2 regions of the uncultured Oscillibacter sp. genome follow, and region 1 is predicted to be linked to the other one. Evidence: riboswitches for the same ligand, from Rfam matches in the RefSeq annotation. Region 1 holds a riboswitch; the other holds the start of a gene.
What was found. Region 1 has a riboswitch for lysine ahead of Q1M04_RS11960 (Na+/H+ antiporter NhaC family protein). Riboswitches for the same ligand answer to the same signal wherever they lie in the genome.
Positions count from the first base shown of each region.

Region 2: it holds a riboswitch for lysine, as region 1 does, so the genes downstream of both, dapA (4-hydroxy-tetrahydrodipicolinate synthase) here and Q1M04_RS11960 (Na+/H+ antiporter NhaC family protein) in region 1, are expected to answer to the same signal.

Region 1 covers NZ_CATMPS010000027.1:3,985-14,681, reverse strand. Annotated here, with positions in the region: gene Q1M04_RS11980 (molybdenum cofactor biosynthesis protein B) at 1-411, shown strand, start outside; gene Q1M04_RS11975 (XdhC family protein) at 456-1,433, opposite strand; gene Q1M04_RS11970 (hypothetical protein) at 1,472-1,744, opposite strand; gene Q1M04_RS11965 (TraX family protein) at 1,772-2,623, opposite strand; gene Q1M04_RS11960 (Na+/H+ antiporter NhaC family protein) at 2,772-4,523, opposite strand; lysine riboswitch at 4,597-4,773, opposite strand; gene Q1M04_RS11955 (pyridoxal phosphate-dependent aminotransferase) at 5,070-6,272, shown strand; gene Q1M04_RS11950 (Dabb family protein) at 6,288-6,572, shown strand; gene Q1M04_RS11945 (CatB-related O-acetyltransferase) at 6,654-7,292, opposite strand; gene Q1M04_RS11940 (metallophosphoesterase family protein) at 7,419-7,892, opposite strand; gene Q1M04_RS11935 (hypothetical protein) at 8,059-8,337, opposite strand; gene Q1M04_RS11930 (GIY-YIG nuclease family protein) at 8,279-8,590, opposite strand; gene Q1M04_RS11925 (sporulation sigma factor SigK) at 8,784-8,987, shown strand; gene Q1M04_RS11920 (DUF5986 family protein) at 9,409-10,161, shown strand; gene Q1M04_RS11915 (XRE family transcriptional regulator) at 10,186-10,697, shown strand, end outside.
Region 2 covers NZ_CATMPS010000017.1:18,423-29,119, forward strand. Annotated here, with positions in the region: gene Q1M04_RS09630 (DUF4358 domain-containing protein) at 1-30, opposite strand, end outside; gene Q1M04_RS09635 (low specificity L-threonine aldolase) at 187-1,203, shown strand; gene Q1M04_RS09640 (hypothetical protein) at 1,256-1,417, opposite strand; gene Q1M04_RS09645 (TrkA family potassium uptake protein) at 1,492-2,142, opposite strand; gene Q1M04_RS09650 (TrkH family potassium uptake protein) at 2,158-3,477, opposite strand; gene Q1M04_RS09655 (M20 family metallopeptidase) at 3,554-4,657, opposite strand; lysine riboswitch at 4,810-4,978, shown strand; gene dapA (4-hydroxy-tetrahydrodipicolinate synthase) at 5,087-5,974, shown strand; gene dapB (4-hydroxy-tetrahydrodipicolinate reductase) at 5,971-6,690, shown strand; gene dapD (2,3,4,5-tetrahydropyridine-2,6-dicarboxylate N-acetyltransferase) at 6,800-7,495, shown strand; gene Q1M04_RS09675 (diaminopimelate decarboxylase) at 7,540-8,799, opposite strand; gene yedF (sulfurtransferase-like selenium metabolism protein YedF) at 8,971-9,588, shown strand; gene Q1M04_RS09685 (aminotransferase class V-fold PLP-dependent enzyme) at 9,585-10,697, shown strand, end outside.

The DNA of each region.
Region 1 (10,697 bases):
CTGGAGGAGGCAGGGTATTCCATTCTGGAAACCGGCGTCGTCCCCGATGAGCAGCCGGACATTGAAGCCGCCCTCGTCCGCCTGGCGGACCAAACCGGGGCCGCCCTGGTGGTGACCACCGGGGGCACCGGCTTCTCCCCCCGGGACGTGACCCCGGAGGCCACCCTGGCCGTCTGCGAGCGTCTGACCCCCGGCATCCCGGAGGCCATGCGGGCCGCGTCCCTGGCCATCACCCCCCGGGCGATACTCTCCCGGGCGGCGGCGGGCATCCGGGGCGGGACCCTCATTATCAACCTCCCCGGCAGCCCCAAGGCGGCCCGGGAAAACCTGGAAGCGGTGCTGCCCGCCTTGGAGCACGGCTTGAAGATGCTTCTGGGCGGGCCCGCCGATTGTACCTCCGCCTTTTCGTGAAAAGAATCCTCCCGCCCAAGGGGCGGGAGGATTCTTTCTATACTTTATAAATGTGATGGGCAGCTATGCCCCGCCTTCCCGGCGGCCTCCCGCCGGAGGGCCCGCTCATAGATCAGCTCCCCGGTGATGCTGACGGCGATTTCCTCCGGCGTCACCGCCTTGATGGCGGTACCGATGGGGGTGTGGACCCGCCGGGTGGCCTCCTCCGAAATGCCCGCCTCCCGGAGCTTTCCGTTGACATAAGCGGTCTTCGTCCGGGAGCCCATGACCCCCACGTAGCGAAGGGGCCGCCGGAGGAGCTGCTCCTCCACCTCGAAGTCATGGCTGTGGCCGCTGGTCATGACCACGGCGTAGTCCTCCGCCGTCAGCTCCAATCCTCCGGCGATATCCGTATACGCATGGCACACCACCGCCTCCGCCTCCGGGAAGCGCTCTTTACAGGCAAACTCTGGCCTGTCGTCGAACACTGCCACCCGGAAGCCCACGCTCCGCAGAACCGGAACCAGTGCCAAGGCACAGTGCCCGCCGCCAAAGATCACCACCCGTTCCCCCACCGGCAGAGGGAAGGTTAACCGTTCCCCGTCCCAGACGGGACCTGCGGGGCCCGCCTCCAGCAGGGCCGGGTCCGCCCCGGCCTCCAGGGCCAGCCAGCCGCTCCGGTGGGCCTCCAGCCGCTTTAAAACCTCTTGGGCCACGCTCCGCCAGCTCCCGTTGTCACGGGGAATGCGCTGGAAGAGCACGGTCTGCTCTCCGCCGCAGACGGAATCCAATTCCCCGCCGTGGCGGAGCTCCAGGCGGCGGACGGCGGACCGCCCCTCACGCAGCAGCTCCGCCGCGAAAGTCAGGGCCTGGGCCTCCCCCGGTCCGCCGCCGATGGTCCCGGCCATCAGGCCCTCCCGGCCCGCCAAAAGCTGGGACCCGGCCCCCCGGGGGGTGGACCCCTGAGCCAAGACCACCGTCACCAGCACGGCGTCCTCCCCCCGGTCCAGCAGGGCCAGCAGATTTTCAAAGATCATGCGCATAAGGGCGCTCCTTTCTTAATGAGAGGGAAATCCGGGGCCTACCGGCTTTCCAGGTTCCCGGAAAGCACCATCTCCCGGGTCAGCGGCGTACCATCCGGCAGCCCCACCGTAATGGAGTGCCGCAGAGATCCGCCGCGTTCGTCCTCCTGCGCCTCATGGCTGTAGTGCACGGAGACGCTGTGGACCGGGGTCCTGGGGGATAAGTCCTCATAGAGCGCCATGGCTTGTTCCGCCATGGCCTCCCGCATGGCCGCTTCCTCCGGGACCGGGGTGCTGTTCCTGTCCCCGAAGTCGATGCGGATCTCCACCACCGGCGCGGCCTCCCTTCCGCTCTCCCGTCAGCCTCCCGCCAGAAGCGGATACGCTGCCCAGGACAGCGCGTATAAGATGTAGACATGAGCGGGGTAGAAGGCGTAAAAGAAAGCCTTCGGCCCCCGGCCCCGTTTTCCATTGTAACACAGCATCAAAGCCACCGCAAGGGCCCCGTACCACTCGTAGGCGGTGGTAAACATCATGGTCCAGTGAAACTCCGGGGATTGGAACAGCAAAAGCAGGGGAAGCAGGAAGGAAAACACCATGGTTCCCGCCACGAAAGCCCCGGCCTGGACCCTCCGGTTCCGGCGGAACGCATAGAGAAGCACGCCTGTTGCAATGACGGAAATGCTGGCGTCCGGGTTGCTGTTCCACATGGGCAGGAGGGTATAGCCCAGGGCGAGCAGGGGCATCTGGAGGGCGGGCACGCCCCGCATCAGAAGCCCCGCCAGAATGGGCCACGCCAGGGGCAGGACCACCGCCGCCAGCCCCGGGCCCCAGCGCTTTTCCCCCAGCCAGTCGATCCCCTGAAAAACCACCATTAAAATAGCAAAGGAGGTCATCATGCCGTTCATGGGATAGAATCCGTCGGGCCGGATCGGAAGAAGGCCGCATAGCATCAAAAGCAGCAGGCCGGACATCAGAAGGTGGATTGCGTATACTTTCATGAAGTACCGCCTTCGGTCATGCGTATGGGAAAATCCCTCCACCAGGCAGAACAGGAACAGCGGCGCGGCCAGCCGCCCCGCCATGCTGAACCACTCCGGCACCCGTCCTGTGTAAGCGAAGAAATAGTGAATGTGGTCTAGGACCATCAAAATCAGGGCAATCCATTTCAGCCCTGTGGAGCTGAGGCCCCTTGTTCGTATACTCTCCATGCGCGTGCTTCCTTTCATTTTGTATTATTGAGTTGGTGTATTGCTATAATAATACAGTCATAAAAGAAAGTCAACCCCAAAAAGGCCCGCGCCCGGTCGAGGACCGGGCGCGGGCAGAAGGAAGGTGGAGTTCCTTCCGGGGGCCGGCTTAGTTTGCGCCGGGATTTTTGGAGCGGATCACAAACAGCGCGCCGATCATCAGCACGATGCCGATGGGCAGGCCCAGCAGGCCCGGGGCCCCCATGCTCACCAGGATGCCCGCGATGAGGTAGGTGACGCCGGACACCACCGCGCAGGTGATGGCGTAAGGCAATTGTGTGGACACATGGTTTACGTGGTCGCACTGGGCGCCCGCGGAGGCCATGATGGTGGTGTCGGAGATGGGGGAGCAGTGGTCACCGCAGACCGCGCCCGCCATGCAGGCGGAGATGCAGACGATGGCCATGGGGTTGTCCATGGAGAAGACGTTCTGCACGATGGGAATCAGGATGCCGAAGGTGCCCCAGGAGGTGCCGGTGGCGAAGGCCAGCAGGCAGCCGATGGCGAACACGATCAGAGGCAGGATCATCTGGAGGCCGCCGGCGGAGGTCCGGACGAAGTCCCGGACGAAGAATTTCGCGCCCAGGGAGTCCGTCATGTTCTTCAGGCTCCAGGCGAAGGTGAGGATCATGATGGCGGGGACCATGGCCTTGAAGCCCTCGGGGATGCAGCCCATCATTTCCTTGAAGCTCATGGAGCGGCGGATGAGGTAATAAACCAGGGTGAACACCAGGGCAAAGGCAGAGCCCAGCATCAAGCCCACGGAGGCGTCGGAGTTGGAGAAGGCGGTGATAAAGCCCTCGCCGTCAAAGAAGCCGCCGGAGTAAATCATGCCGATGACGCAGCAGATGATGAGGACCACCACGGGGAGCACCAGGTCCAGCACCCGGCCCTTGTCCTCGGGCGCGTCGTCCTCCGCCCCGGCGTAGGGGTTGGAGCCGGAGAAGAGGTCGCCCTTTTCGATGGCGTTTTTCTCATACTTCGCCATGGGGCCGAACTCGGCCTTCATAAGGATCATGCCCACCATCATGACGATGGTCAGCAGGGCGTAGTAGTTATAGGGGATGGCCCGGAGGAAGAGGTTAAAGCCCTGGCCGTCCTCGGCAAAGCCGGCGACAGCCGCGGCCCAGGAGCTGATGGGGGCGATAATGCAAATCGGGGCGGCGGTGGCGTCGATGATGTAGGCAAGCTTTGCCCGGGAGATGTTGTGCTTGTCCGTAATGGGCCGCATGACGCTGCCCACGGTGAGGCAGTTGAAGTAGTCGTCGATGAAAATCAGCACGCCCAGAAGCACGGAGGCCAGCTGGGCCCCGACGCGGCTTTTAATATGGTCCTTAGCCCAGCGGCCGAAGGCGGCGGAGCCGCCCGCCTTGTTCATCAGGCACACCATGGAGCCCAGGATAATCAGGAAGATCAGGATGCCCATGTTGTAGGAATCGGTGACGGAGGCCACGATGCCGTCGTTGAACACATGGAGGATGGTGGCCTCAAAGGCGAAGCTGGAGTACAGCAGGCCGCCCACCAGGATCCCTAAAAACAGGGAGGAGTAGACCTCCTTGGTAATCAGCGCCAGGGCGATGGCGATGATGGGGGGAATCAAGGACCAGAAGGTGTTGTAGAAGGGGCTGGGGGACTCCACATAGCCCACATAGCCGCTGTCCGCGCAGGTTTCGCAGGAAACGGCCTCCCCCTCGCCGGAAAGGACGACGCCGGAGGTTCCGCAGTCGGGACACTCAATGTACTTCGTGCCCGCCAGTTCCGTTGGGTCCTCCCCGGCGGCAAGGGCAGGTACGGTCATGGCCGCGCACAGCAGCATTACAACCGCCAGCAGAGGCAAAAACCGTCTTCTCAGGGTTCTCATAGCACTCTCTCCTAAATGAAAATAAAGTCATGACAGCTCGTCATGACTTCAACCCGTACACACTTTCGGATGAATCCACGACAGCGCTCCACCTCCGAAGAGGTGACAGTCCGGGGGATGTTCTCCCCGCGGCCCGGCTCCGGCTCCCTCAGGGGGGAGGGCGAAGCCTCGGCGGAAGCCCCTTTCCCCCTCCCCGGCTCCTGAACCTCTGGGGAGGCGTACTCTTGACGTCCGCGCCTCTATCATGCTGGCCCCTATTATAGTAGCCTGTCCCGAAATGTCAACCACTTTTCAGAAAATTTTTCCGCCCTTTTGGCCGGGAGGTCCCTGAAACCGGGATCTTTCGGCGGGGATCTCCCGCCCCCTCCCCGGACGGGCCGCCCGCCTTTGCGCACTTTGACCAGCCTCCGCCCCGGCCTCCCCGGCTCTGTCGGGCAAAACGACGATTTTTGGAAAAGCGTTTGACATGGGCCGAGGAGGTGCTACAATAAGGAAATGCGCAGTCTGCGCAGCAAAAAAACGCAAAGCCCCAAGGAGGCGAAAAGGATGAAGTTTTCCAGCAAATGCGAGGCGTGCAGCCTCTCTCCCATTCGGAAATTCCACCCCTATGTGGTGGCGGCGGAGGCAGCCGGGCGGCGCGTCCTCCATCTGAACATCGGACAGCCCGACGTGGAGACCCCCCAGGCATTCTTTGACGCCGTGCGGGGCTTTCAAAATTCCGTTCTGGCCTACGCGCCCGCCGGTGGCGTGGACACGTACTTAGAGGCCGTGCGGAATTATTACCAGAGCTTCGGCGTCTCCCTGGCTCCGGAGGATATTCTGGCTACTTACGGCGGCAGCGAGGCCCTTCAGCTCACCGCCGCCTGCATCCTGGACGACGGGGACGAGGTTTTGATCCCCGAGCCCTTCTATCCCAACTACGACACCTTCATCGGCGTCACCGGCGGGAAAATCGTGCCCATCCCCACCACGGCGGAAGAGGGCTACCGCTTCGCCAGCCGGGAGAAAATCGAGCCCCTCATCACCCCCCGCACCAAGGCCGTCATGATCACCAACCCCGGCAACCCCACCGGCGCGGTGCTCACCCGGGAGGAGCAGCGCCTCCTGGTGGACATCTGCAAGGAGCACGGCCTCTTCCTGGTCAGCGACGAGGTCTACCGGGAGATCATCTACTCCGGGGAACCCCTCAGCTCCCTGCTGAAGTTCGAGGACGCGGCGGAGAACATCATCGTCACCGACTCCATCTCCAAGCGCTTTTCCTCCTGCGGCGCCCGGGTGGGCGCGCTGATCTCCCGGAACCGGCACTTTATGGAGCTGGCCATGAAGATCTGCCAGGGCCGCCTCTGCGCCGCCACGCTGGACCAGCTCGGCGCCGCCGCCCTCTACCAAACCATGACGCCGGAATACCTGGCCTCCGTCCGGGACGAGTACGGCCGGAGGAAGGACGCTTTGGTTGCGGCCCTCTCCAAGCTCCCCGGCGTCACCCACAGCTCCCCGGAGGGCGCGTTCTACGTCATGGCCACCCTCCCCGTGGACGACGCGGAAAAGCTCCAGTACTTCCTCCTTCAGGAGTTTGAGGACCAGGGCGAAACCGTCATGTACGCCCCCGGCGAGGGCTTCTACGCCACCCCCGGCAAGGGGAAAAACGAGGTCCGCATCGCCTACGTCACGCAGCCCAAGGAGCTAACCCGGGCCATCGAGCTGCTGGGCCTGGGCATCGAGGCGTACAACCGGAAAAACGGCAGGTAAGCGGGGGGGCCCTTCATGATTCGCCATATCGTCATGTGGAAATTCCGCCCCGGCACCGAGGCGGAACAGGAACAGTTCCTCGGCGGCCTCCGGGCCCTGCAAGGGGTTGTCCCCCAGCTTCTTCAAAGCGAGGTCGCCCGAAACGTGGGGGCCAGGAATTACGACGCCGTGCTGGTCAGCGAGTTTAACAGCCTGGAGGACCTGGAAGCCTATAAGAACGACCCCCGGCACAAGGCGGTCTCCGCCCTGTGCAAGTCCATCCGGGAGGACCGGGTGGCGGTGGACTACGAGGTTTTATAAAGTCTCGACATCAATGCCGCCGTATCTATAAAGAGCCGCGCCGTGAAATCACGGCGCGGCTCTTTTCAATTTGCAAGAAGCTCAGCGTCTGCGCCGCAGGGCTTCCAGGTCTCCCGCCTGGATGGCCCGGAGGCTTTTCGAGAGCTTTTCCAGGGGCCAGTCCCACCACCGCAGCTCCAAAAGCGCGTCGATGGTCTCCTGGTCAAACCGCCGCCGGATAGGCCTGGCGGGAACGCCGCCCACGATGGTATAGGGCGGCACATCCCTGGTCACCACGGACCGGGCCGCCACGATGGCCCCGTCCCCGATGGTGACGCCGGAGAGGATCACCGCTTCATAGCCGATCCACACGTCGTTCCCGATTACGATATTCCCCCGGTGGTCCCAGGCCTCCGTCACCTCCATCCCGTGGCCCCACTCCTCGTAGAAGATGGGAAACACATAGGTGGACAGGGAACCCAGGGCATGGTTGGCGCTGTTCATCAAAAACCGCGCCCCGCAGGCGATGGAACAGAACTTCCCAATCACCAGCCGGTCGCCGTTGACGGGGTAGTGGTACAGCACGTTGTTCTTTTGAAAGTCCCTGGGATCGCGGGCAAAATCGTTGTAGATTGTAAAATCGCCAATTTCAATTCTTGGATTCTGGACGGCGTTTTTCAGATAGATGGTTTGGCTGTCCCCTGTCCTGGGGTACAGCTTCGTGGAAGCCGGAATCGTCATGGAATCTTCTCCTTTTTCATTTGACGTTAGTTTGGACGATTCCGGCTCAGGCAATGCAGCGCCTCACCCGCTCCCACTCCCTTCGATTTTAAAGCGTGTTTCGAGCATCGCGGCAAAACCGCCGCTCTATCCCCGCAGCAGCGCCGTCCGGGCGTCCAGCTTCCCGTTCTCCAGCGTCACGACGCCGTAGGTAGGCCGGGCGTAGTCCCCAATGCTGCCGGGGTTTAAAAACAGCGTCTTCCCCCGCATGTCCACCAGGGGCTTGTGGGTGTGCCCGAACAAAAAGAGATCCAAATCCTTCTCCTCCGCCGCCAGGCCTGCCGCCAGCAGGGACTGCTTCACGCCATAGGTGTGCCCGTGGCACAGCAGCACTCGCTTGTCCCCCAGGCACAGCAGCTTCTCCGCCTCCCGGGAGCCCCGGAAATAGTCGCAGTTGCCATATACCTGCTCGAAGGGCAGCTCCGGGAAGCGGTCGTGGAGCCGTTCCCCGTCCCGCCAGCAGTCCCCCAGGTGGAAAACCATCCGGGGCGCCTCCCGCTCCACGGCCTGGATCATATTAAAAATATTCCCATGGGAATCGGACAAAACCAGCACTTTCATAAAGGTGCTCCTCCTCTCCGCGTTCAGCGCGGGGCTTTCCCTGCTTCCTCCGTCAAATAGTAAGCATCAGTATAGTAAAGTCCTTCCGAATTTGCAAGAATCTGCGGACCAAATTTATACTTTATTAAGAATTTGCCCGGCATGTTTGCAAAATCCGCCCATTTTTCTAAAAGCCTTTCGCCGCCCCGGGACTGCCTGTTTCCCGGGGCCCTTTCGTATTACTCGATATGGCGGAGGTACAGGACCTCCCGGCCAGCCGCTCCACCACGGTCAGGACGAGGGTATCCCATCCGGGCCGATCCAGGGCCTCCGCCCAGCGCCCGGCGGGGATGCCGTCCAAGTACGCCTGGGGGACAATGCCCCGGCAGGCGGACCTCCAGCTCTCCTCATAAATCCGGCGGACTTCCAGGCGGCTGTCCGTCTCCCGCAGCGGCCGAATCTCCATCCTGCCCCTCCTTTTCCCCAATCAGCGCCAGCTTTTTCCGGCGGTCCAAGCGCTTGATGGCCGCCTCCCGCCGGAGGGCGGCGGATTTGTCCACCGCTTCCTCCCGGTAAACCGGCTCCACCGGCAGGCGGCTCCGGGTGTACTTAGCGCCCCTGCCGCTCCGGTGGGCTGCCAGCCGCCGGGGCAGATCGTTGGTGCAGCCGGTGTAGAGCGTCCCGTCCCCGCAGCGGAGGATGTACACCGTCCAGCCCATGCCGCCGCCTCCCTTCGTTCTCTGGTTCCGGGAAACACTATACCATACCGGCGCTTCAAATGCAAAGGCCGCATAGGGACTTCCCCGGTTTTCATAGGTTAAGAGGAGAGGGCGGGCATCCCGCTCCTAAATTCGGTCCGCCGCCAGCCGGGAAAGCGGCAGCCGGGGCCTCGGGCTCCGGTAAGGAGGTCTTATGCTGTCCGCCGCGCTGCTGCTGTTCGCCAATACGCTGCTGTTTTCCCTGCGCCTCTCCGGCGGCGGGTCCTTCCCCAAGCCCCTGACCGCCGCCGAGGAGCGGGAGTGGCTGGAAAAGTATGCCCAGGGGGACCCGGAGGCCCGGCAGGTGCTCATTGAACGGAATTTGAGACTGGTGGCACATATTATTAACAACGGGTAAAGCAAAAGGAAAGATTTCGTTCGGCGGGGGACGGGCTGTGTTCAGGCAGGGCAAAAAAGCCGCAACTATTATGTGGAATGTGATTTTATAAAGACATGGGTTCCTCAGACGAAATATGATATCACAACAAGTTCGGAAAACGCCACAAGGTAAATCGGCAGACTACACCGAGGGAGTAGTTTGCCGACTTTTTCATACCAAACGTACTAAACCCATTGCACCACAGCGATTTCACTTATGTAGGAAAGAGCATCCATTACAACTCCCCGAGTGTACTGAGTAGTCAATACTCAATGAAAGGAAAGAAAGTCCCAAGAAGATACGATGATAGAAAATTTTAATAAATCCCAAAACAATGCTTGACAAATTTGTGTAAGTGTGTAAAAATATCAGACAAATAAGCATGATAAGGGGTATGGTCTTGACCAAGTATAAGTACGCCGCCGTTTTTCCCAGCGAAAAGATAGTAATTCGCCGTATCGTCCGTGCCATCCAGAAGGCCATTGAAGAAGATGTACCAGATTTTTGCCATGAGAATCATATGGAAACAATGAACAGCATCCGTTACCTCCGTGGTGACAAAATAAACGACAATCTACGAACTCTCGTTGTGTCGGACGACATTATTTTGATTTCTTTCAAACGCTATTCTTGGGATGGACGAATGCTGGTCGATTTGAAAAACCGTATCACCTATACAATTACTACACAGCAGAATCTGATGGCAATCCCAAAAAAGAAAAACCGTACCTGTCCACACTTTTTACAGTCTATTTTGGCTGTAGAGAATGGTGATCTTCAAGGTGAATACGTTCAGATGACCATGATGCCGATGGAGCAGTTTGAAGACGATGTGCTGGGAGAGGACTATAAGAAAATCGTGGCAGGCGTCCTCGATCCCGACTCTGGATATCGCCATTATGTAGTGACGTACGCTTTTGAGCAAAGCCATCTCCTTAGCGTAAATTTGGAGCTTCTTGATAGAGGATTCAACAAAGTAAGTTCCCTTTCCCTAAACGAATATATCAAACCGGATTATACACAGCTGACTGCAGATCGGCCTGAAAATCCAGAAGAAACTACGGAGCCGAAGAAAACTGCTAGAGACTTGGTAGCCATAAAAAAAGGTATTCGCCCGGAGATTATTGAACCAGAGAAAGAAAATCGGGCATAATGGCTCCTCTAAGGAGAATAAACAATGGACAACAATAGATTTCGCGGGGAAAGGTTGAAAAATGCGAGGCTTTTACGTGGCTGGACATTGACAGAGCTTGCGGAACAAACCAATATCAGCAAGCAGTCTCTTTCCCAATATGAAAACGGAAGCATACCAGATATTCAACGAGTGATAGTCATAGCTCATGCACTTGATTTCCCAACGGAATATTTCCTACAAGAGGATAAGTGTAAAACGACAACGGAGGTGACCTATTTCCGTTCTCTGACCAGTGCTACCAAAATGAGCCGCACGGCACAGAGTCTCAAATTGGAGTACGTGGCTAAAATGTTCCAGATACTGGCGCAGTATGTGGATTTTCCAATTTTGAACTTGCCAAAAGTGGAATTTGTTGAGAGCGATAATGAATTTGACGATGTGGCTCAAGAAGCTATGCAGGAAGAGATCGAGGAGATCGCACTAACGGTACGAGAATATTGGGGATTGGATCTCTCGCCAATACCTAATCTTCAGCTTACTCTGGAAGAAAACGG
Region 2 (10,697 bases), on a different contig from region 1:
CGCCAGAATCCATACCGCTCTCTTCTTCAAACGAATCTCCTCCCGCTCCCAGTTCCCGGACTGCCGGGAAAATTTTCTCGTTCTGTTCCTTGTTTTTATACAGGATTCGCGCTATAATTTCAACATCAAATCTGTAACATTCCGTAACAGTTCTTCCCTGCGGTTGTTACTTTCTGGAGGTTCGCCATGTACAGTTTCCGAAACGACTACAGCGAGGGGGCCCACCCCAAGGTGTTAAAGGCCCTCACCGAGACCAATTTCCAGCAGACCCGGGGCTACGGCCTGGACCCCCTCTGCCAAAAAACGCGGGACCTCATCCGCTCCCTCTGCGCCGCGCCGGACGCGGACGTCCACTTCCTGGTGGGGGGCACCCAGACAAACCTGCTGGTGATTGAGTCCATGCTGAAGCCCTATGAGGCGGTGATCTCCGCCCACACGGGCCACGTCAACGTCCATGAAACCGGGGCCATCGAGGGCACGGGCCACAAGGTCATCGCCGTCCCCGGCCCCGACGGGAAGCTGACCCCCGCCATGATCGAGTCCGTGCCGGAGCTCCACAGCGACGAGCACCAGGTAAAGCCCGCCATGGTCTATGTCTCCAACACCACGGAGATCGGAACCGTCTACTCCAAGGCGGAGCTCCAGGCCCTCCGGCAGTGCTGCGGCAAGCACGGCCTCCTCCTCTTCCTGGACGGGGCCCGGCTGGGGCCCGCCCTGGCCTGCGGGGACCTGACCCTGCCGGACTACGCGGCCCTCACCGACGCGTTTTACATCGGCGGCACCAAAAACGGCGCCCTCTTCGGCGAGGCCCTGGTCTTCGCCAAGCCCCGTCCGGACTTCCGCTGGCACATGAAGCGCCGGGGGGCTATGCTGGCCAAGGGCCGTTTGCTGGGGGTCCAGTTCCAGGCCCTGCTGGAGGATGAAACCTATCTGGAGGCCGCCCGCCATGCCAACGCCCTGGCCCTCCGCCTCCGGGACGGGGTGGCCGCCCTGGGCTATCCCCTGCCGGTGGAGTCCCCCTCCAACCAGCAGTTTCCCGTCCTGCCCAACGAAGCGGTCACGAAGCTCCAGGATATGGGCTATGAGTTCGAGGTGGACCACGCCGTGGACGCGGGGCACACCATGATCCGCCTGGTAGCCAGCTGGGCCACGCCGGAACAGGCGGCGGAGGACTTCCTCCGGGACCTGGCCTCCTGCAAGTAACGCTCCCAACGCGCCCCCTCCGGGTTGGCCGGAGGGGGCGCGTTTTTCGCGGCTACTGAATGTGCTCCTCAGGAAAATTGTCCAGCACCCGGAAGCCCATCTCCTCGGACGTCGCCAAGGGGTACTTGTAGATGGAATCCGGGTCTTGAATGGGGCAGATCCTCTTTTCCGGCTCCAGCCGGAGAAAGGGCTTGCCATCGTCAAGGTTATTCACTGCGCGCCTGTCCTCTGACATGAAACATCACCTCAGAAACAGCATGCGCAAAACCTCGAATTCTATGTTGAAATTTAATGTAAATTCATCAGGCGGATGCCCGCCTCCTTGTCCCCGGCCACAATGATGTGGACGTCGTCCCGGAAGCGGTAGTTGGGGTCCACCAGGGGGACCACCACGTCGCCGCTCTTCACGCCCAGGATGTTGACGTTGTATTTCCGGCGGACCTCCAGCTCCATTACCGTGTGGCCCTCCCACTCCTCGGGGATCTCCAGCTCGAAGATGGCGAATTTCGGCGTCAGCTCAAAGTAGTCGAAGACATTTTCGGCGGAGAAGCGGATGGCGGCCCGGCGGGCCATGTCCATCTCCGTGTGGACCACATGGTCCGCCCCGATCTTCCGCAGGAATTTAATCTGCCGCTCCTGGTCCGCCCGGGCCACCACGAACCGGGCCCCCAGCTCCTTCAGGGCCGCCGTGGCCTCCAGCGAGCACTGGAAATCGTCCCGGACGCAGACGAAGCAGATGTCGAAATTCCGCACGCCCAGGGACTCCAGCACCTGCTCGTCCTGGCAGTCCCCCACACAGGCGGCGGTGGCCATGCCCGCCACCTTCGCCACCTTCTCCTCGTCCTTGTCCAGCACCATAACCTCATTCCCCAGCTCCAGCAGATACCGGGTCAGGTGCCGCCCGAAGCGGCCCAGGCCGATGACCAAAAAGGATTTCATGCTCCGTCCTCCCTCTCAACCAATCAAAATCTTCTCCGGCACATAGCGCAGGCCGTTCCCGGCGTCCCGCCCCTTTGTCACCGCCATGGCAACGGACATGCTGCCCACCCGTCCGGCGAACATCATCAAAATCACCGTCCACTTGGAAAGAAGCGGCAGCGAGCCCGTCAGGTTCCGGCTGAGGCCCACGGTGCTCATGGCGGAAAAAGTCTCGTACAGCGCGTCCACCAGGCCCGCGCCCTGGACGCACAGCACCATGCAGCCGCACAGGGCCCCGAAAAGGTAGATGCCGGCGGTGGAGTAGGCCTTGTGGATGTCCCCCTCGTCCAGGCGGCGGCGGAAGACGTTCACGTCGCCCTGCCGCCAGATCCGGGCCCGGACCCCCAGGGCCAGCACCGCGAAGGTGTTCACCTTTACGCCACCTCCCGTAGAGCCGGAGGCCGCGCCCACAAACATCAAAGCCAGCATCAAAAGCACGCCCCCCTGGCTCAGGGAGGACTGGTCCACCGAGGCGAAGCCCGCCGTCCGGGCCGTCACCGACTGGAACGCCGCCATCAGCGCCCGGGTGGGGCCGTCCGCCCCGGCGAAGGCGTGGTCCGCCTCCAAAAACCAAAAGGCAATCCCGCCCCCGGCAAAGAGGAGCAGCGTCACCGTAAAGGCGATTTTGGAGTGAAGCCGCCAGCAGCGGAAACGCCGCCCGTGGGTCAGGATGTCGTCCCACACCAAAAAGCCCAGGCCCCCGCAGATGATCAAAGCCATCAGCACGAGGTTTAAAAGGGGCTCTCCCGCCTCCGTGGTGATGGACGCGCCGGTGCCCAGAAGGTCAAAGCCCGCGTTGCAAAAGGCGGAGACGGCGTGAAACACCGCCATCCACAGCCCCTTTCCCAAGCCGTACCGGGGGCAGAACCAGAGGGCCAGCAATAGGGCTCCCAGGCCCTCGCACATAACCGTCACCAGCAGGGCCCGCCGGGCCAGGCGGACAACGCCCCCCAACTGCAAGGCCCCCACGCTGTCCTGGAGCAGGGCCCGCTGCCGCAGTCCCACCCGCCGCCGGGCCAGCAGCGCCGCCGGGAGGGAGGCCGTCACAAAGCCCAGGCCCCCGATTTGGATGAGCAGCAGCAGGACCGCCTGGCCGAAGGCGCTGAACTGAGTGGCGGTGTCGTACACCGTCAGTCCCGTGACGCAGGAGGCCGACGCGGCGGTAAACACGGCGCTGGTCCAGGGAATGCCCTCCCCGCTTCGGGAGGCGATGGGCAGGGACAGCAGGCACGCCCCCGTCAAAATCAGGAGGGCGAAGCCCAGGGCGAGGGTCTGCACGGCATTTGGTCTTCGCATAAGGAGCGTTCCTCCTAAAATATGGTTTCCCTTTCTATTATACCCCGTTTTTTCCCATTTGCAAGTGGCCCCTGCGTCATTCCAGCAGGAGCAGCCGCTTCAGGAACTCCACGCCCTGGGGCAGGACCGTCTCATCGTCGAAGCAGAACTCGGGGGAGTGGAGCTCCGGCGTATCCCCCACGCCCAGCAGGAAGAACAGGCCCGGAACCCGCCGCTGGTAGAAGGAGAAGTCCTCCGCCGTCAGCGTGGGGGCCGCCAGCGGCAAGGGGGCGTGCTCCCCCAGCCCGGCGCGGACCATCTCGTAAAGCCCCTCGTGGTTCCAGACGGCGGGGTAGCCCTGGCTTAGATGAACCTCTACGCCGCAGCCGGTTTCCGCCGCGACCTCCCGGCCGATCTCCTCCAGCCTTTGGCGGCAGAGGGCCTGGGCCTCGTCCCGGAAGGTGCGCAGGCTCCCCTCCAGCACCGTCCTGCCGCTGACGGCGTTGCGGACCGTGCCGGAGACCATCTTTCCAAAGCGCAGCACCACCGGCTCCTCCCCCGGCAGGGCCTTTGCCATCTCATAGGCCCGCAGGAGGTACTCCGCCCCCGCCGCCAGGGCGTCGACGCCCTCCGCCGCCTTGCCGATGTGGACGCTCTTCCCGGTGAGGCGCACCGTCACCTCGTTGGACCGGGCCATGATGGGGCCGGGGCGGCAGTAAACCCGTCCCTGCTCCAGCTTGGGCCACAGGTGCATGGCGAAGACCCGGGCGGCACGGTACCGTTCCAGGATTCCGGTATCACAGAGCTTTTCCGCCCCACCGGTGGTCTCCTCGGAGGGCTGGAAGAGAAAGAGGACGTTCCGGGGCAGCTCCGCCCGGCGGGCGGCGGCGTACTCCGCCAGGGCCAGGGCCATGGCGGTGTTCCCATCATGGCCGCAGGCGTGCATGGCCCCGGAGTTTTCAGAGGAGAAATCCAGGCCGGTGGCCTCCTCAACGGGCAGGGCGTCCATGTCCGCCCGGAAGGCCACGGTTTCGGCCTTCCCGGCGTCCAGATAGGCGCAGACGCTGGAGGGAATGGGAGAAAACGCCTCCATCTCAAAGCTGGCCAGGGCAGAATGAACGTAGGCGCAGGTCTCCGGCAGACGGTCGTCCAGCTCGGGGATGCGGTGCAGGGCGCGGCGGTATTCAACTACAGGCTGCATAGCGGGGCCTCCTTGCGTTTTATTCAGCAAACCACAATATAGCACGTTCCGGCGCTTCCCGGCAAGGGGCGGCGGCGTTTTCGTCGGTTTCCACAAGGACTTTTTGCGCCTTCCCCCTTGCAACCGGGTTTGGAAGATGATATGATAGCCAAAAATGAGATAGAGGCGCGGAGACGATGAGGTCGCGGGAGCCGGCAGGCTGGGAACGCGAGGGAGGCAGCTCCGCCGAATCTTCCGCCCAGGCGTGGGCGGAGGATGGGCCCGGGGGAAAAACCTCCGGGACTGTCCGCGGCTCAAAGCCGCGGGGGCGCTATCCGCTTACAGAACCGCCGTTTTCGGCGTGGAGCCTGTCGGTAGGAGCGCGGCCTCTACCGGCTTTTTTATACGATTTCCCATCCCCGACTCTATACAAAACTGGAGGGCATTCAAATGAAATTCAACAACCCCACCGGCTCCATCGTCGCCATGATTACCCCCTTCCGCCAGGACGGAAGCGTCAACTTCGACGTGCTCACCGGCCTTTTGGAGCGGCAGATCGCCGCCGGGACCGACGGCATCCTCACCCTGGGCACCACCGGCGAGTACCCCACCATGAGCCATGAGGAGGACGCCTCCGTGGTGGCCCACACCGTCAAGGTGGTAAACGGCCGGGTACCCGTCATCGTGGGCAGCGGCTCCAACTGCACCGCCACTCAAATCGAAAAGAGCGTGGAGTACCAGGACATGGGGGCCGACGCCCTGCTGCTCATCGCCCCCTACTACAACAAGGCCAACCCCGAAGGCATGGTCCGCCACTTCGCCGAGACGGCGGATAAGGTAAAGATTCCCTGCCTTCTGTACAACGTGCCCGGCCGCACAGGCTGCTCCATCCCCGTCTCCGTGGTGGAAACGCTCAGCAGGCACCCCCAGATCTGCGGCATCAAGGAGGCCAGCGGGGATATGTCCTACGCCATGAAAATCGCCCACTGCGTGGGGCCGGACTTTGCCCTCTACTCCGGCAACGACGACATCACCCTGCCCCTGATGAGCATCGGCGGAAGCGGCGTCATCTCCGTCTTCGCCAACGTGATGCCCGGCATGTGCCGCCAGATTGTGGCGGACTACGCCGGGGGAAACCAGGCCCGGGCCCTGGAAAACCACCTGAAATACCTGAAGCTGATGAACGGCCTCTTCATGGAGGTCAACCCCATCCCCGTCAAGTCCGCCATGAACATGATGGGCCTGAACGCGGGGCCCATGCGCCTTCCCTTGTGCGAGATGAGCGGCGAGCATCAGGCGGCCCTCCGGGCCATGCTGGAGGAGGCGGGTCTGCTGTGAACTATATTTTGATCGGCCGGGGGAAAATGGGCTCCCTCATCCGGGAGACGGCCCAGGCCGCCGGAGACGAGATTCAGGCCGCCTTTGACATCAACGACATCGACCAGCTGGGCAAGCTCGGAAAAGCGGCCGACGTGGTCATCGACTTCTCCCGGCCCGGCTCCCTGCCGGAGGTGGCGTCCTATGTCCGCCGGACCGGCACGCCCCTGCTCTCCGGCACCACCGGCCTCTCCCAGACGGACCACGCCCTGCTGGAGAGCCTGGGCGCGTTTGCCCCGGTGCTCTGGTCCGCCAACTACTCCCTGGGCGTGGCCGTCCTCTACCGGGCCCTGGCGGCAGTCTCCGGGGTGTTGAGGCCGGACTTTGACATCGAGCTGACGGAAACCCACCACAACCAGAAGGCCGACGCTCCCAGCGGCACCGCCAAGCTGCTGCTGGAGGCCATCGACCCCGCCCGCGCCCTGACCCCGGTCTATGGCCGGGAGGGAAACACCGGCCAGCGGCGGAAGGAGGAAATCGGCGTCCACGCCCTCCGGGGCGGCACCGTGGCGGGGACCCATACCGTCCACTTCTTCGGCCCCGACGAGGAGCTGGAGTTCACCCACCGGGCCGCCAGCCGTCAAATCTTCGTCAACGGCGCGCTGCACATGGCCCGGCTGCTGCCGGGGAAGCCCAACGGGGTATACGACCTGCAAAAAATCCTGTTTGGAGAGTGAGTTACTTTTCTTGAAAGAAACGTAAAAAAACGTTATCTTGCTGCGTCATGCAGTGGTTAACCCAGCCCCTGCGACGGCAGCGCAGCCGCATCTTTATGGAGGATTCTTTATGAACGCACAGGAGATCATCGACTATATCGCGAACTCGGAAAAGAAGACCCCGGTCAAGCTCTATGTGAACACCACCGCTCCCGTGGACTTTGGATCTGCCAAGGTCTTCGGCGGTCAAAACAGCTTCACCGTCTTCGGCGACTGGGCGGAGCTGGGCCCCATTCTGGAGGCCAGCCGGGAGAAGATCGCCGACCTTGTCATTGAGAACGACCGCCGGAACTCCGGCGTGCCCCTGCTGGATTTGAAGGGGGTAAAAGCCCGTATCGAGCCCGGCGCCGTCATCCGGGAGAAGGTGGAAATCGGCGAAGGGGCCGTCATTATGATGGGGGCCGTTATCAACATCGGCGCGGTGGTGGGCCCGGGCACCATGATCGACATGGGGGCCGTGCTGGGCGGACGGGCCACGGTGGGGGCCCGCTGCCACATCGGCGCGGGGGCCGTGCTGGCCGGCGTGGTGGAGCCCGCTTCCGCCACCCCCGTCGTCGTGGAGGACGGCGTGCTGGTAGGGGCGAACGCCGTGGTTATTGAGGGGGTCCGCATCGGCAAAAACGCCGTGGTGGCCGCCGGGGCCGTGGTCATTGAGGACGTGCCGGAAAACGCCGTGGTGGCGGGAAGCCCCGCCCGGGTTATCAAGATGAAGGACGAGAAAACCGAGGGCAAGACGGCCCTGGTGGACGCGCTCCGAAAACTCTAAAGCCAAAGAAACCGCCTGGGAAGCTGCTTCCCAGGCGGTTTTTCTCACCAAATCAAGGTCGCGAAATAGTCCTCCAGCGTCTCCGCCCGGCGGATGAGGTCCACGCCGCCGTCCTCCCGGAGGAGCAGCTCCGCCGAGCGGAGCTTGCCGTTGTAGTTGTAGCCCATGGAAAACCCGTGGGCCCCCGCGTCGTGGATCACCAGCAGATCTCCCCGGTCCACCTTGGGCAGCATCCGGTCCACGGCAAACTTGTCGTTGTTCTCGCAGAGGCTTCCCGCCACGTCGTATTTGTGGTCGCAGGGGGCGTTCTCCTTCCCCATCACCGTGATATGGTGGTAGGCCCCGTACATGGCCGGGCGCATCAGGTTGCAGGCACAGGCGTCCACCCCGATATACTCCTTGTAAATGTGCTTTTCATGAATGGCCCGGGTGACCAGGTGCCCGTAAGGGGCCAGCATGTAGCGGCCCAGCTCCGTATACAGGGCCACGCCGTCCATCCCGGCGGGGACCAGAATCTCCTCGTAAGCCTTGCGCACGCCCTCTCCAATAACGGCAATGTCGTTTTCCGGCTCCTCCGGGCGGTAGGGCACCCCCACGCCGCCGGAGAGGTTGATGAAGGTGACCCGGCACCCCGTCTCCGCCTGGAGCTCCGCCGCCAATTGGAAGAGGATGCGGGCCAGGGCGGGGTAATAGTCGTTGGACAGTGTGTTGGAGGCCAGGAAGGCGTGAATGCCGAACTCCTTGGCCCCCAGCTCCCTCAGCCGCCGGAACGCCTCCGCCAGCTGGGGCCGGGTCATGCCGTACTTCGCGTCGCCGGGGGTGTCCATCACCTGCACGCCGTCCCGGCTCTCCCCCAGGGTGAAGACCCCGCCGGGGTTATAGCGGCAGCAAATCTTCTCCGGCACCTTCCCCACAGCCTTCGTCAGGGTGTCGATGAGGGTGATGTCGTCCAGGTTGACAACGCCCCCCAGGCGGCAGGCGGCTTGGAACTCCTCTTCCGTGGTGTTGTTGGAGGAAAACATAATCCCCGCCTCCCCGGTGACGCCGCAGCGCTCCGCCAGGGCCAGCTCCGCCAGGGACGAGCAGTCGCAGCCGCAGCCCTCCTCATGAAGGATTTTTAAAATGGCGGGGGTCGGCGTGGCCTTCACGGCGAAGTACTCCCGGAAGCCGGGATTCCAGGCGAAAGCGGCCTTTAGCCGCCGGGCGTTCTCCCGGATGCCCTTCTCGTCGTAGATGTGGAAGGGCGTGGGATATTGGGCGGCAATGGACTCCAGCCGGTCCTTTGTGACAAAGGGTGTTTTCATAAAACGACCTCGCATCTTTTAAAATCTGATTTTTCTATTGTATCCGTCCCCTTCCCGCCCTGTCAAGAAGTTTCCCCAAATCCCGCGATATTCTTTCTAAAAAACAGCCCTTGCCTTCCGCCGCCTCCGGCGGTACAATGGAGGGGACAACCATCATACGGAGGTATCTCTATGGGAAAAATCGTTGTGAACGCCGTGGGCGAGCAGTGCCCCATTCCAGTGGTAAAAGCCACCCGGGCCCTGCGGGGGATGACCGAGCCCGGGATTTTGGAGGTCCATGTGGACAATGAAATCGCCGTGCAGAACCTGACCCGGATGGCCGCCGGGCACAAGCTGGAAGCCAAATCCGAGAAGCTGGGCGCGAAGGAATTTGTAGTCTCCATGGAGGTGACGGCCCCCGCCGGAGAGGCCCCCCTGGAGGAGCCGCCCCTGTCCTGCGCCCCGGACCAGAGGGGGGATCTGGTGGTGGCGGTGGACAGCGCCGTCATGGGCCATGGCAGCGACGAGCTGGGCGCGGTGCTGATGAAGGGCTTCCTCTTCGCCGTGGGCCAGCTTCCCGCGCTGCCGAAGACCATGCTCTTCTACAACGGCGGAGCCCGTCTCACCTGTAAGGGCTCCAGCTCTCTGGAGGACCTGAAAAGCCTGGAGGCCCAGGGAGTGGAAATTCTTACCTGCGGCACCTGCCTGAACCACTATGGACTGACGGAGGAGCTGGCCGTGGGGAGCGTGACCAATATGTACTCCATCGTGGAGAAGCTGGCGGGGGCGGGCCAGGTGGTCAAGCCGTGATCTACCTGGACAACGCCGCCACCACCCGGACCAAGCCCCCCGCCGTGGCCCAAGCCGTGCTGGAAGCCCTGTCCTCCTACGGAAACTGCGGCCGGGGGGGGCACCAGGGGGCCTTGTCCGCCGCCCGGGCCATCTACGAAACCCGGGAAAAAATCGCCGCCCTGCTGGGCTGTCCCCGGGCGGACCATGTCTGCTTCACCCAGAATTCTACCCAGGCGCTGAACATCGCCGTCTGCGGCCTGCTGAGGCCGGGGGACCATGTGATTTCCACGGACCTGGAACACAATTCCGTCCTCCGGCCCCTGTACCGCCTCCGGGACGCGGGGGCGGCGGTGGATTTCGTCCCGGCGGACAGCCGGGGGCGGCTGGACTACTGCGGGTTTGAACGCCTTCTCCGTCCGGAAACAAAGGCCATCGTCTGCACCCACGCCTCCAACCTGACGGGGGACGCGGTGGATATCGCCCGGGTGGGCCGCTTCGCCCGGAAGCACGGCCTCCTTTTTATCCTGGACGCCTCCCAGACGGCGGGAGTCCTCCCCATCGACATGTCGGCAATGGGCATCGACGTGGTGTGCTTCACCGGCCACAAGAGCCTGATGGGCCCTCAGGGCACCGGGGGGCTGTGCCTCCGGGAGGGGCTGGAGGTCCGCCCCTTCACCGTGGGGGGCACCGGGGTACAGAGCTACTCCGAGGCCCAGCCCGGCGAGTATCCCACCCGATTAGAGGCCGGGACCCTCAACGGCCACGGCCTGGCGGGGCTGAGCGCCGCTTTGGACTTCCTGTCGGAAACCGGCATTGCGCGCATCCACGCCCATGAGGACGCCCTGGCCCGCCGGTTTTATAAGGCGGTCCGGGATCTGCCGGGGGTAACGGTCTACGGGGATTTCTCCGCCCCGGTCCGGGCCCCTGTCGTGACGCTGAACATCGGGGATTTTGATTCCGCCGAAGTCTCCGACGAGCTGGCGGAGCGCTTTGGCATTGCCACCCGCCCCGGGGCCCACTGCGCCCCCCGGCTCCACCGTACCCTGGGGACGGAGGAGCAGGGGGCCGTCCGGTTCTCCTGGTCGTACTTCAACACGGAGGAGGAGACCGCCGCCGCCGCGGAGGCG